Regions from separate parts of the Kineococcus gynurae genome, predicted to be linked through region 3. Evidence: riboswitches for the same ligand, from Rfam matches in the RefSeq annotation. Region 3 holds a riboswitch; each other region holds the start of a gene.
What was found. Region 3 has a riboswitch for S-adenosylmethionine ahead of ACFFKU_RS12025 (nitrite/sulfite reductase). Riboswitches for the same ligand answer to the same signal wherever they lie in the genome.

Region 1: it holds a riboswitch for S-adenosylmethionine, as region 3 does, so the genes downstream of both, ACFFKU_RS02170 (MetQ/NlpA family ABC transporter substrate-binding protein) here and ACFFKU_RS12025 (nitrite/sulfite reductase) in region 3, are expected to answer to the same signal.
Region 2: it holds a riboswitch for S-adenosylmethionine, as region 3 does, so the genes downstream of both, ACFFKU_RS08940 (O-acetylhomoserine aminocarboxypropyltransferase/cysteine synthase family protein) here and ACFFKU_RS12025 (nitrite/sulfite reductase) in region 3, are expected to answer to the same signal.
Region 4: it holds a riboswitch for S-adenosylmethionine, as region 3 does, so the genes downstream of both, sfnG (dimethylsulfone monooxygenase SfnG) here and ACFFKU_RS12025 (nitrite/sulfite reductase) in region 3, are expected to answer to the same signal.

The regions. Positions count from the first base shown of each region.
Region 1 covers NZ_JBHLUI010000003.1:168,338-171,471, reverse strand. Annotated here, with positions in the region: gene ACFFKU_RS02170 (MetQ/NlpA family ABC transporter substrate-binding protein) at 1-831, opposite strand, end outside; SAM riboswitch class IV at 886-1,001, opposite strand; gene ACFFKU_RS02165 (alpha-keto acid decarboxylase family protein) at 1,097-2,797, opposite strand; gene ACFFKU_RS02160 (Lrp/AsnC family transcriptional regulator) at 2,900-3,134, shown strand, end outside.
Region 2 covers NZ_JBHLUI010000008.1:545,179-548,312, reverse strand. Annotated here, with positions in the region: gene ACFFKU_RS08945 (LLM class flavin-dependent oxidoreductase) at 1-338, opposite strand, end outside; gene ACFFKU_RS08940 (O-acetylhomoserine aminocarboxypropyltransferase/cysteine synthase family protein) at 335-1,756, opposite strand; SAM riboswitch class I at 1,968-2,052, opposite strand; gene ACFFKU_RS08935 (antibiotic biosynthesis monooxygenase family protein) at 2,136-2,459, shown strand; gene ACFFKU_RS08930 (FadR/GntR family transcriptional regulator) at 2,473-3,120, opposite strand.
Region 3 covers NZ_JBHLUI010000009.1:89,796-92,929, reverse strand. Annotated here, with positions in the region: gene ACFFKU_RS12025 (nitrite/sulfite reductase) at 1-1,357, opposite strand, end outside; SAM riboswitch class IV at 1,635-1,747, opposite strand; gene ACFFKU_RS12020 (ATP-binding protein) at 1,809-2,192, opposite strand; gene ACFFKU_RS12015 (SpoIIE family protein phosphatase) at 2,383-3,134, shown strand, end outside.
Region 4 covers NZ_JBHLUI010000010.1:384,702-387,835, forward strand. Annotated here, with positions in the region: gene purH (bifunctional phosphoribosylaminoimidazolecarboxamide formyltransferase/IMP cyclohydrolase) at 1-966, shown strand, start outside; gene ACFFKU_RS15570 (DUF3017 domain-containing protein) at 1,004-1,306, shown strand; SAM riboswitch class I at 1,358-1,444, shown strand; gene sfnG (dimethylsulfone monooxygenase SfnG) at 1,451-2,629, shown strand; gene ACFFKU_RS15580 (helix-turn-helix domain-containing protein) at 2,664-3,134, opposite strand, start outside.

The DNA of each region.
Region 1 (3,134 bases), on a different contig from region 3:
GTGCCAGAGTTCACCGAGCTTGCGGTACGTCTCGTTGCCCTTGTCCTCGGCGCGGACCGCGAACAGGTTGACGTACGGCGCCGCGGTCGGGTCGGACGGGTCGTCCTGGGCGATCGCGTCGTCCAGCGGGAGCTTCGCGTCGGTCGCGTAGTTCTGGTTCACGATCGCGGCCACGGCCGAACCGGAGAGCAGCGCGTTGGCGGTCTGCGAGGCGTCGATCGGGGTGACCTTGACCTTGGCGCTGGTGACGTCGGAGACGGTGGAGTAGGCGTTGCCGCCGTCGGCCAGCGTGATCAGCCCGGCCGACTGCAGCACGAGCAGGCCGCGCGCCTCGTTGATCGCGTCGTTCGGGATGGCGACGACGGAACCCTGCGGGATCGCCGAGGCGTCGTCGACCGTGGTCGAGTACAACGGCAGCGGGTAGACCGCGGTGGAGGCGATCGGCTGCAGGTCGTCGTCGGCGGTGACGTTGTAGTTCGCCAGGTACTGGATGTGCTGGAACTGGTTGATGTCCAGCTCACCCTGCGACAGCGCCGGGTTCGGCAGGCTGTAGTCGCCGAAGTTGACCAGCTCGACGTCCACGTTCAGCTGCGACTTGGCCAGTTCGACGTAGGGCTTCCAGTAGTCCTGCGCCTTGTCGGCGACGCCGATCTTGACCGTCTGCGCCTCGGCCCCGCCGGCCGCCGTCGTGGTGACGTCGTCGCCGCCGCGGTTGAAGAAGATCACCGCGCCCACGACGACGAGGACGGCGACCACGATTCCCGCGACGATCGGGACCGGGCTGCGCTTCGGCTTGGGCGGGAGGGCGGGGGAGGACCCGGTGCTGGACATGGTTGGTCGACCTCTTTCACGCTCGTGCCGACGGAACGCTCGTCGGCGACTCAGAACCCGTACTTGCCGCGGCCCCGGGCGGGGAGCGGCCGAGTCTTCACCTGGGGCACCCCGCCACGGAGGAGGGTTGCCGGACAGCCAGCCAGGGCTTCGCGCTGTCACTCATGACCTGAGGGAACGCTAGGAGCCGCTGCTGCCCCCGTCAACTTCAGCGACGAGGGGGCGAGGAAACTCACACGGGACGTGCGTGGGGGAACCCCCCGGCTCAGCGGATGCTGCGGGCCAGCACCTTGAGCAGCTCGGGAGCATCGTCGCGGGGAAGCACGACTTCGATGAGGGCCGGCCGCTGCGGGTCGGCCCGACGTTCGGCGAGGACCTTGGTCAGGTCGGCCGACGTCGCCGCCCGGAACACCGCGGTGGCCGGCGCCCCGAGCGCCGCGGGCAGCTGCGTCCAGTTCCATGCCAGCACGTCCTGGTACACGGCCTCGGGGCTGGCGATGGCCCGTTCGACGGTGTAACCCTCGTTGTTCAGCAGGAAGATCGTCGGGGCCGGGCCGGTCGTCCGGGACCCCTGCTCCAGCAGGCGGCCGAGCTCGTTCACGGTGAGCTGCGCCGAACCGTCGCCGATGAGCAGCACGGTCTCGCGGTCCGGCGCGGCGAGCACCGCGCCGAGGGCCGCGGGCAGCGTGTACCCGATCGAGGACCACACCGGCTGACCCAGGAGGTCGCACCCGTCGGGGAGGGTGAGTTCCAGGGCACCGTAGAAGGAGGTGCCGGCCTCGGCCACGAGCAGGGTCCCCGGGGCCAGCCAGTCCTGCAGGATCGGCCAGAACTCGGCGTGGGCCAGCGGGGCGTCCCCCGTGATGGGCCGGGCGGAGGAGGCCCGGACCTCGGCGCGCGCCGTGACGGCACCGGTCCGGGCGGCGACGATCTCCTCCAGGATCCCCAGCGACTCCTCCAGGTGGACCCCGTGGAACTCCGCCCCGGCGACCCGCGCGTGGTCGAGCTGCAGGTCGACCACGGCGTCGGGGTCGAAACCGTGGGTGAACCGCCCGGTGAGGAAGTCGGTGAGCACGACGCCGGCCAGGACCAGCCGTTCCGTCCCGCCGGCCGCGGCCCCGTCCACCGCCGCCCGGGTCGCGGGAGCGACGGTGAACTCCCCCGCGTAGACCCCGAGGGTCGCCGGGTGCGACTCGTCGAGCATGGCCTTCGACGCCGACTGCGTCGCGACCCGGACCCCGCCGTGCGCGGCCACCGCCCGGACCCGGTCCTCCAGGTGCCGACGGTGCAACCGGGGACCGGCCAGGACGGTGAGCCCGGTGCTGCCGGACAGGTGCTCGGTGAGGGCGGCCCGGAACTCGGCCGCCGCCTCCACGTCGCTGCGCAGCAACCGCAGGGGGCGAGCGAGCGCGGCGGCGTTGACGGGCACGCGGGCGACGTCGGCGGGGACGCCCAGGTAGACGGGCTTGGAGGAGTCGACCGCCCGGCGCAGCACCCGGTCGATCGTCCGCGCCGCGTGCTCGGCCCGGACCACGACGGCCTCGGCGCACACCTCGGCGGCGATGCGCACGAAATGGCCGTGGTCGCCGTCGGCCAGGGAGTGGTGCAGGAGCAGTCCGGCCGACTGCGCCGCGGTGGACGGCATCCCCACGATCGAGACCACGGGAACGTCCTCGGCGAAGCTGCCCGCCAACGCGTTGACCAGCGAGAGTTCACCCACGCCGTAGGTGGTCACGACCGCCGCAGGCCCGCGACGGATCCGGGCGTACCCGTCGGCCGCGTACCCGGCGTTCAGCTCGTTGCTGGAACCGATCCAGCGCAGCGGGACCGGGCCTCGACCGGCCCCGAGCAGTTCGTCCAGCAAGCCCAGGTTGAAGTCCCCGGGCAACCCGAACAGGTGCCCGATCCCCAGCTGCTGCAACCGGGTCGCGAGGTAGCCGCCCACCGAGATCGTCTGCTCCGTCATGCCGGGATCGTGCGGCGCGGACGGCGAGATGCACAACCGTCGGGGTGTGCGGTGGGCGATCTGACCAATCACACCCGTCCCGTCGCCCGTAAACTGATCGACGTGACCACTCTCGACGCGACCGATCGGCGCATCCTGCTGGCCCTCGACGTCGACCCGCGCGCCACCGTCGCGAAGCTCGCCCTCGACCTGGGGCTGGCCCGGGGAACGGTGCACACCCGGTTGGAACGGCTCGCGGCACCGGAGGGACCGTTGGCCCCGCACTCGGTTCGGCTGCGGACGGCCGCGGTGGGTCTGCCGTTGCGGGCGATGGTCACGGCCGGGGTGGACCAGGACG
Region 2 (3,134 bases), on a different contig from region 3:
CGGGCGGCCAGGTAGGGCGGAGTGATCCCGGCGTTGATCGTGGGTACGACGCCGAGGTGCTGGGTCGCCGCGAACAGGTACGGGGCCAGCAGCAACGGGTCGAGCTTGGGACCGCCGTAGCCCCCGCGGACCCGGAGGTCCAGGGTTTCCGGGTTCCCCAGCGACACCGCGTCCTCGGCGATGACGAGGTCGAAACCGGCCTGCTCCAGGAGCTGGGCCGACTGCTGGTAGAGCTGCGGCGCGGTCCAGTCGAGGTCCCAGCGCTGGTAGGGCCGGCCCCATCCCTGGGGGCCGAAACCCCGGGAGAAGAACCAGCCGAAGTGCTGCAACCGGCTCATCGGGCCACCCCCGTCGCAGAGACGGGGGTGGCCGCACGGGCCGCGGCCAGGCCGAGGCGCAGATCGGCGAGCAGGTCGGGCACGTCCTCCACCCCGATCGACAACCGCAGCACGCCCGGGCCGATGCCGTCGGCCGCGAGCTCGACCGGGTCGCGGTGGGCGTGGGTGGTCGAGGCCGGGTGCAGGGCCAGGGAACGCACGTCGCCCAGGTGGGTCATCCGGCTGAACAGCTGCAACGCGTCGAGGAACGCGCGCGCCGCGGGCCGCCCCCCGCGCAGGGACACGGCCAGCACCGCCCCCGCACCCCGGGGGAGGTAGCGCCGCGCGAGCGCGTGCGAGGGACTGGACGCGAGGCCCGCGTAGTCGACCCGGTCCACCTCCGCCCGCGCCTCCAACCAGGAGGCGATCTCCAGGGCCGACGCGGACTGCCGGGCCATCCGCAGCGAGAGGGTCTCGATGCCCTGCTGCAGGAGGAACGAGTTGAAGGGCGCCAGGGTCGGCCCCAGGCGCGCGGCCAGCGCCCGCAGATAGCCCGGGTAGGCCCGCTCGCCGTACCGCTGCGCGTAGGAGGCGCCGCCGAGCACCGCGGTCTGTTCCTCGAGGTTCGCCACGGTCCCGGGCAGCGCACCGGCGGCCGTGACGACCACCCCGCCGAGCGCGCCGCCGTGGCCGGAGAGGAACTTGCTGGCGGAGTGCACGACGACGTCGGCCCCGTGCTCCAGCGGGCGCAGCAGGTAGGGGGTGGCCAGGGTGTTGTCGACCACCAGTGGCACCCCCGCGGCGTGCGCCGCGTCGGCGACGAGCCGCACGTCCAGGACGTCGTTGCGGGGGTTGGGGATCGACTCGGCGAAGAACGCCCGGGTGGTGGGGCGGACGGCGTCGCGCCAGGCCCGCGGGTCGCGCGCGTCACGGACGAGGTCGACCTCGATGCCGAACCGGGCGAAGTTCTCCCGGAACAACCCGCGCGACCCCTCGTAGAGGCTGTCGGCGGCGACGAGGTGGTCACCGCTGCGCAGCAGACCCAGCAGCGCGGTGCTGATCGCCGCCTGCCCGCTGCCGACCGCGACCGCCTCCGCGCCACCCTCCAGCGCGGCGACCCGGCGCTCCAGGGCGGCCGTCGTCGGGTTGCCCATCCGGGTGTAGACGTACCCCTCGTCCTCGCCGGTCTCCCCGGCGAAGCGGGCGGCGGCCTCGTCGAAGTCGGCGAAGACGAACCCCGCCCCGAGGTGGACGGGGGCCACCCGGGCGCCGTGGCCCGGGTCGGGGAGCACCCCGGCGTGGACCTGGGCGGTGCTGAACCCGGGTGGGCCGACCGGGGGGAGGTCGCCCGCAGCCGAGACGGACTCGACGAACGCGGGCAGGGCGGGGCTGGGCAGGATGGGGCTGGGCAGGGTGGGGCTGGGCAGGGTGACGGACACGGGTGACCTCGGTCTCGGGTGCGCGGCGACGGGCCGCCGGCGGAACGACGGGGAACGACGGGGGACGGGTGCGGGGGCGTCAGCCCCGACAGCTCCCCGCGGCGATCCGCAGCAGGTCCACGTGCCGACGGCGCACGAGCGGCACCGAGCGGTGCGCGACCCGGGACGGGACTCCGACGTGGCGACTCTTCAACTGCGGCACAGCACACCTCTTCCATCGTCCTTGGCGGGAGCACCGTTCGGGGCGGTTGCTGCGGCGTCGTCGAGCCAAGTCTCTCGGCCGCTCTGGATGGGAGAGATCAGTGGACTCCAGGACGGGCGCCGCTGTCAACCGCCGCCCGGGGTCGAGGCGTCCGACCGTGCGTGCGAGGCTTCGGGCATGGCCGTCGTGAAGATCAATGCGATCGAGGTTCCCGCCGACGGGGGGCCCGAGCTGGAGCGTCGCTTCGCCCACCGCATGGGTGCGGTCGAGGGGACGCCGGGCTTCCTGGGGTTCGAGCTGCTCCGCCCGGTCCAGGGCGAGACGCGCTACTTCGTCTACACGAAGTGGGAGACCGAGGAGGCGTTCCAGGCGTGGGCGAACGGCGGCGCCCGCGAGGCGCACGCCGGGGAGCGGGCCCGCCCCGTCGCCACCGGCTCCAGCCTGCTGGAGTTCGAGGTCGTGCTCGGCGCCGTCCCGGTGGACCCGTCCGCCGCGAGCTGAGCCCCGGGGACCCTCAGCCGGTGAGCCGGGAGAGGGCCTGCCTCACCTGACCGAGGTGGGCGCGCATCGCCTCCGTGGCCGCCTCGACCCGGCCGGCGACGACCGCCTCGACGACCCGGGCGTGCTCGTCGTCGGAACGGCTGCGACGGTCGGGGATGAGGTTGAGGGTCTGCGACTGCGCGGTGAGCGCGGACCGGATCTCGGCCAGCATCGACTCCAGCACCCGGTTGCGGGCGCAGGTCGCGATCAGGGCGTGGAACCGCGCGTCCATCCGGGCCCACTCCCCCGGGTCGGCCTCGACCCGCATGCGCTGCAACAGGTCCTGCAGTTCCTGCGCCTGCTCCGGAGTTCTCCGCGCCGCCGCCCATCCGGCCGCCGGGACCTCGACCAGGGGCCGGACCTCCAGCAGTTCGTGGGCGGCGTAGTTCGCGAACACCGGGTCCGGGCCCAGGCTGTCCTTGACGACGAACGACCCCGCACCGGTCCGGGCCTGGGTCAGCCCCAACGCGTGGCACGAACGCAGCGCCTCCCGCACCACCGACCGGCTGACCCCGTGCCGCTCGGCCAGCGCCGCCTCCGAGGGCAACCGGGTCCCCACGGGGAGCTCCCCGGTGAGGATCGCGGCCCGCAGATCGGCGAAGAGGGCCTCGGCCGCACTCATCCGCACGGTGCTGG
Region 3 (3,134 bases):
GGCGTTCGAGATCGCTGATCGCCTCGGCCGCGGTGGCCTTGGTCTCCACGATCGCGAGCTTGCAGTACTCGATGCCGGTGCAGGCGATCGTGGTCCGTCGGAACGGGGACGGGTTCGCGGTCATCCCGAGTTCCTCGGCGCCGGTCAGCAGGACGTCCAGCCGCTCGGGGTCCACGTCGAGCACGACGACCTTCTGGTGCGGGGTCAACCGGACCCGTCGCGACCCCGCGGACTCGGCCAGGTCGGCCAACCGCTGCAGCGTGCTGCCACTGACCCGTCCGACGGTGGGCGCGAGCCCCACGTAGCGACGACCGTCCTTCTGCTCGTGCACGCCGACGTGGTCCCCGCGCCCGACCGGGACCGGCGGGGGTGGGCCGTCGGGCAGTTCCCGGTGCAGGTACTCGGTCTGCAGGACCTCGCGGAACCGCTCCGGGCCCCAGTCGGCCATCAGGTACTTCAACCGCGCCTTGTTCCGCAGCCGCCGGTAGCCGTAGTCGCGGAAGATCCGGACGACGGCCAGCCACACCTCGGCCGCCTCGGCCGGGGCGACGAAGGTCCCCAGCCGGCGGGCCAGGTGCGCCGAGGTCGAGAGCCCGCCGCCGACCCACAGGTCGTACCCGGGGCCGAGCTCGGGGTGGACGACCCCGACCAGGGAGATGTCGTTGATCTCGTGCACGACGTCCTGGCTCGGGTGGCCCGTGACCGCCGACTTGAACTTGCGCGGCAGGTTCGCGAGTTCCGGGTCGCCGATGAACCGGGTCACGATCTCCTCGATGACCGGGGTGGGGTCGAGGATCTCCTCGGCCGCGATCCCGGCGACGGGCGAACCCAGCACCACGCGCGGGCAGTCCCCGCAGGCCTCGGTGGTCTGCAGGCCGACGGCCTCCAGCCGCCGCCAGATCTCGGGGACGTCCTCGACCCGCACCCAGTGCAGCTGCACGTTCTGCCGGTCGGTCAGGTCGGCGGAGTCCCGGCCGAACTCGGTGGAGATCTCCCCGACGACCCGCAGCTGCTCGGTGCTCAGCGCGCCGCCGTCGACGCGGACCCGCAGCATGAAGTACTCGTCGGACAGTTCGGTCGAGGTCAGCTGGGCCGTGCGCCCGCCGTCGATGCCGGGCCGACGTTGCGTGTAGAGGCCCCACCAGCGGAACCGGCCGTTGAGGTCGTCGGGGTCGATCGAGGCGAAGCCCTCGCGGGAGTAGACCTGCTCGATCCGTTCCCGGACGTTCAGACCCGAGTCGGCCTGCTTGAACTCCTCGTTGTGGTTGAGCGGCGCGGTGCCGTCGACCGACCACTGACCGTTGCTGCGCGCGGCGCGGGGACGGGCGGGGGCGGTGCGGGCGGGGACCGATGTCACGGATGAACCTCAGAGGGGATCGGTCCCCGGTGGGGACCTCAGCGGCAGGGGGGATGAGCGACGGGAACGGCGGGATCCGTTGCGGGGAACGGGGCGGGGGACGTGGCGGCGGACGCACGGCAGCACCCGGCGGTCTGCATCCGCATCAGGTCGAGGTGCAGCCGCGCGACGAGGCGCAGTCCGGTGGTCGGCATCGGGGCCAGGCTAGATCACCCGGGGACCGGGCGGGGCCGGTCGGGGCACGGGACGGGTCCGGGGCAACGGTCGACACCTCCGCGGTCAGCGCTTGCCCGGATCGGACGACCCGGGCCCGGTCATCACCCGGGGCACCCCGCCGCGGAGGAGGGTTGCCGACCAGCAAGCCGGGGCTGAACGCTGGTGCTCGTGACCGGGGGTGACGTTAGGCGGTGGCCCGGGACCGGGTCAACCGGGACGGGTCAACCGGGACGGGTCACACCTTGAGGCGGTACCAGACGGTCTTGCCGGTGTCGGTCGGGGAGACTCCCCAGTCGTCGCTGATGACGTCCACGAGTCGCATCCCCCGGCCGCTCTCGTCGTCGGGGGCGGCGTTGCGGGGCTGCGGTTCGCGGGCGGCCGAGTCGCTGACCTCGACGGTGAGCCCCGACCCGTCCCGGCAGCGCACGGCCACCGTGATCGGCGGCAGGCCGTAGCGGACGCCGTTGGTGACGAGCTCGGAGACGAGCAGCTCCGCGTCCTCCAGGACGGCGGAGGCGTGCACCGGGCAGACCGCCTCGCGGAGGAAGCGACGGGCCGCCGACACCGCACGGGCGTCGAGGGGGAGGGCCAGCTCCACGTCGGGAGTCACGTCGCACACATGCCGATCATGGCAGCGACGTCGGATCCCGCGCGGTGGATCGTGTCCCGGTGACGGGTGGTGACCCTGGGGCGAGATCGCGGCCGTCGGGACGCGGGTCGGGGAGGGTTCCGGGACCGTATCGGGGAGGATGGGCCCGGCAGCAGCCCTGGCTCGACGCCAGAGCACCACGGCGTCAGGAGGTCGGAGCGTGCCGGAGGAGAGGACGAGGCCCCCCGGGCCCCCCGGGCCCCCCGGGCCCCCCGGGCCCCCCGGGCCCCCCGGGTCCGAAGGGTCCGGGACACCCGTCGACGGCGCGGCGCGGTCGGCGACCGTCCGCCGTTGGCTGGAGGGTCTGCGGGGGGAGTCCGGCGCCGACGCCGTCGCGGCCCACCTGGACCGCCTGGCCGAGCTCACCGCGGGTCTGCTCTCCGCGTCCGCGGCCCGCATCGTCCTCGTCGGCCCGGAGCACCGGGTCGTGGGTGCCGCCGGTACCGGGGTCGGTGTCAGGGTCGGAGTCGAGGCCGGGGCGGGAGCGACGGACGGATGGCTCGCAGCCCGGGAGGCGCGGGTCGTCGCCACGGATCACCCGCTGGCGCTGCCCGATGCTTCCGACACCGCGGATCCGACCGGGCCGGGGAGCGCGGCGGCGGCCTTCCTGGGCGTCCCGCTGCGGGCCCCGGACGGATCGGTGGTCGGGGTCGTCGGGGTGGTCGACGCGCAGGCCCGGACCTGGACCGCGCAGGACAGGCACCGCCTGACGCTGGTCGCGGCGGCGGCCGCCGACGAGCTGGAGCTCGCCGCGGTGCGCCTGGACCTGGCGACGAGCCGGACGCTGGGCCAGCTGACCGTGGAGGCGGCCGAGCTCGGCACGTTCGACCTGGACCTCCTCACCGGCGAGCTGGTGCTCAACGACCGGTTGCTGGAGCTGTCCGGCCTCACCCCGGAGACGTTCGGCGGGGA
Region 4 (3,134 bases), on a different contig from region 3:
GAGAGCGAAGGCGGGTGGCCGGCGTTCACCGGTCTCGCCCTGGAACGCCAGGACGTGCTGCGCTACGGCGAGAACCCGCACCAGCGCGGCGCCGTCTACGCCGGCACCGCGGGTCGGCCGGGGATCGCGCAGGCCACCCAGGTGCACGGCAAGGCCATGTCCTACAACAACTTCGTCGACGCCGACGCGGCCCTGCGGGCGGCCTACGACTTCGCCGGGCCCGCCGTCGCGATCATCAAGCACGCCAACCCGTGCGGCATCGCCACGGCCGACGACGTCGCCACCGCGCACGCCCGCGCGCACGCCTGCGACCCCGTCTCGGCCTTCGGTGGGGTGATCGCCGCCAACCGTGAGGTCGACGCGGCCACGGCCGCCCAGGTCGCCGAGGTGTTCACCGAGGTCGTCGTCGCCCCCGGGTTCACCCCCGAGGCGCTGGAGACGTTGCAGGGCAAGAAGAACATCCGTCTGCTGCAGCTGCCCGAGGGGTACGCCCGCTCCGCGCAGGAGTGGCGCCCGGTCTCCGGGGGCGTGCTCGTCCAGACCCTCGACACCATCGACGCGGAGGGTGACGCGCCCGCGAACTGGACCCTGGTGGCCGGGGACGCGGCGGACGCCGCGACGCTCGCCGACCTCGAGTTCGCCTGGCGCGCCGTCCGATCGGTGCGGTCCAACGCCATCCTGCTGGCCAAGGACGGGGCCTCCGTCGGTGTCGGGATGGGCCAGGTCAACCGCGTCGACTCCTGCCGGCTGGCCGTGGAACGGGCCGGGGCCGAGCGGGCCACGGGTTCCGTGGCCGCCTCCGACGCGTTCTTCCCCTTCGCCGACGGGGCGCAGATCCTGCTCGACGCGGGCGTCCGGGCGATCGTCCAGCCCGGCGGGTCGATCCGCGACGAGGAGGTCTTCGCCGCGGCCCAAGCCGCCGGGGTCACCATGTACGTCACCGGGTCGCGCCACTTCGCGCACTGAACCGGCCTCCGGTCGGGGCGGCGGTAGCGTGACGCGGGTGTCCGCGCCGCCGCCCCCCGGCCTCACCCGCCCCCCGGCCCACCCGGCGACGGCGGTCCTGCTGGCCCTGCTGGGCGGCGTGGCCCTGGCGCTGCTGACGACCTGGGTGGCCGGGCCCACGGCGGGCGGTCTCCTCCTCGCGGCCGACCTCGCCGTCGCCGCCGTGCTGCGCCTGGTGCTCCCGGTCCGGGTCGCGGGGGCCCTGGCCGTCCGCTCGCGCGGGGTGGACGTCACGACGCTGCTGGTGCTCGCCGTGCTCTGCGCGGCGCTCGCCTCGGTCCTCCCGCTGCCCCCGGTCTGAGACCGCGCGCGAGCGGTACCTGTCGCGGCCCCGCTCGGGTTACGCTGCGACCTGCCATCCAGAGCGATCGAGAGACCTGGCTCGTCGACGTCGCAGCAACCGGCCGACCCCCGGTGCTACCGCCAGGTGCGATGGGAGAGACGAATGACCAGCACGACCCCCGCTCAGCGCGCCCTGGCGCCGGTGAAGTTCGCCTACTGGGTGCCCAACGTCTCCGGCGGGCTGGTGATCTCGACGCTGCCGCAGCGCACCAGCCACGACCCGGCCTACAACGTCGAGGTCGCCCGCGCGGCCGAGCGCGTCGGTTTCGAGTACGCGCTCTCGCAGGTCCGCTACGCGGCCTCCTACGGCGCCGACGCCCAGCACGAGTCGACCTCCTTCTCCCTCGCCCTGCTGCTGGCGACCGAGAAGCTCAAGGTCATCGCGGCGGTCCACCCCTTCTTCTGGCACCCCGGCGTGCTGGCCAAGTTCGCCGCCACCGCCCAGGAACTCACGAACGACCGGCTCTGCCTGAACGTCGTCTCGGGCTGGTTCAAGGACGAGGCGGTCAACCTCGGGGTGACGTGGCCCGAGCACGACGACCGCTACGTGCAGTCGGAGGAGTTCATCCGCATCCTGCGCGGGGTGTGGTCGCAGGACGGGTACACGCAGGACGGACAGTTCTTCAACGTCCGCGACATCACCATGCGCCCGCAGCCGAAGCGCCAGCCGGAGATCTTCCAGGGCGGCAACTCGACCGCGGCCCAGGCGATGGCCGGGCGGGTCAGCGACTTCTACTTCCTCAACGGGAAGTCGATCGCCGACGCGGCGGCCCAGGTCCGCGACGTGTCGGCCCAGGCCGCGCTGAACGACCGGCAGATCCGTTTCGGCATCAACGGTTTCGCGGTCGTCCGCGACTCCCGCGCCGAGGCGGAGCAGGTCCTCGAGGACATCATCGCGCACGCCGACGCCCAGAAGGTCGAGGGTTTCCGTGCCTCGGTGCAGGAGGCCGGCAACGCCAGCCCCGACCGCAAGGGCATGTGGGCCGACAGCGAGTTCCGCGACCTGGTCCAGTACAACGACGGCTTCCGGACCGGCCTGGTCGGGACCCCGGACGAGGTCGCCCGCCGCGTGCTGGCCTACCGCCTCGTCGGGATCGACCTCGTCCTGCTCGGTTTCCTGCACGTCAAGGAGGAGGTCGAGGCGTTCGGCGAGCTCGTCATCCCGCGCGTGCGCGAGCTCGAGCAGCGCCTCGTCGACGGCGAGGACCTGCAGCTCGGCGCGGAGCTCGACGCCGCCGTGGAGCAGGCCGGTCAGGCCGGCGGGGTCCCCGCCCTCGTCTGATCCGCGGCCCGGGCGGGCCGGGCGTCGTCGTCGGTCACGCGCCGACGACGACGCGGACCCCGGCCGCCAGCCGGTAGGGCCGGTGCTCCAGCACCGGGCCGAGCACCCGCCGCAGCCGCGACAGCTCGGCGCGCACGGTGACCGTGCGCGCCGGGTCGTCGTACACCCGACGGGCCAGGTCCGCGGCGCTCGACCCACCCGGGTGGGCGGCCAGGTCGAGCAGCAGGTCGCGGTGGCGCGGGGAGACCCGCTGGCTCCAGGAGCTCCCCCCGCCCGTCCAGTCCACCCGGCCGTCCGGGGCCAGGTGGAGCGTCGACGCGCCCTGACGGTCTCCGGGACGGAGCAGCCAGCCCCCGGGGACGGCCTCGACGGTGAGGGTGCCCGCCTCGGCGAGGGCGACGATCCCGCCCGGGCGGGCCTGCCGACCGAGGTCGACGCGTTCGGGCAGCAGCATCCCCACCGCGGCCAGGCGGCAACCGTCGGTCGCCAGCACCGCGCCCGGCCG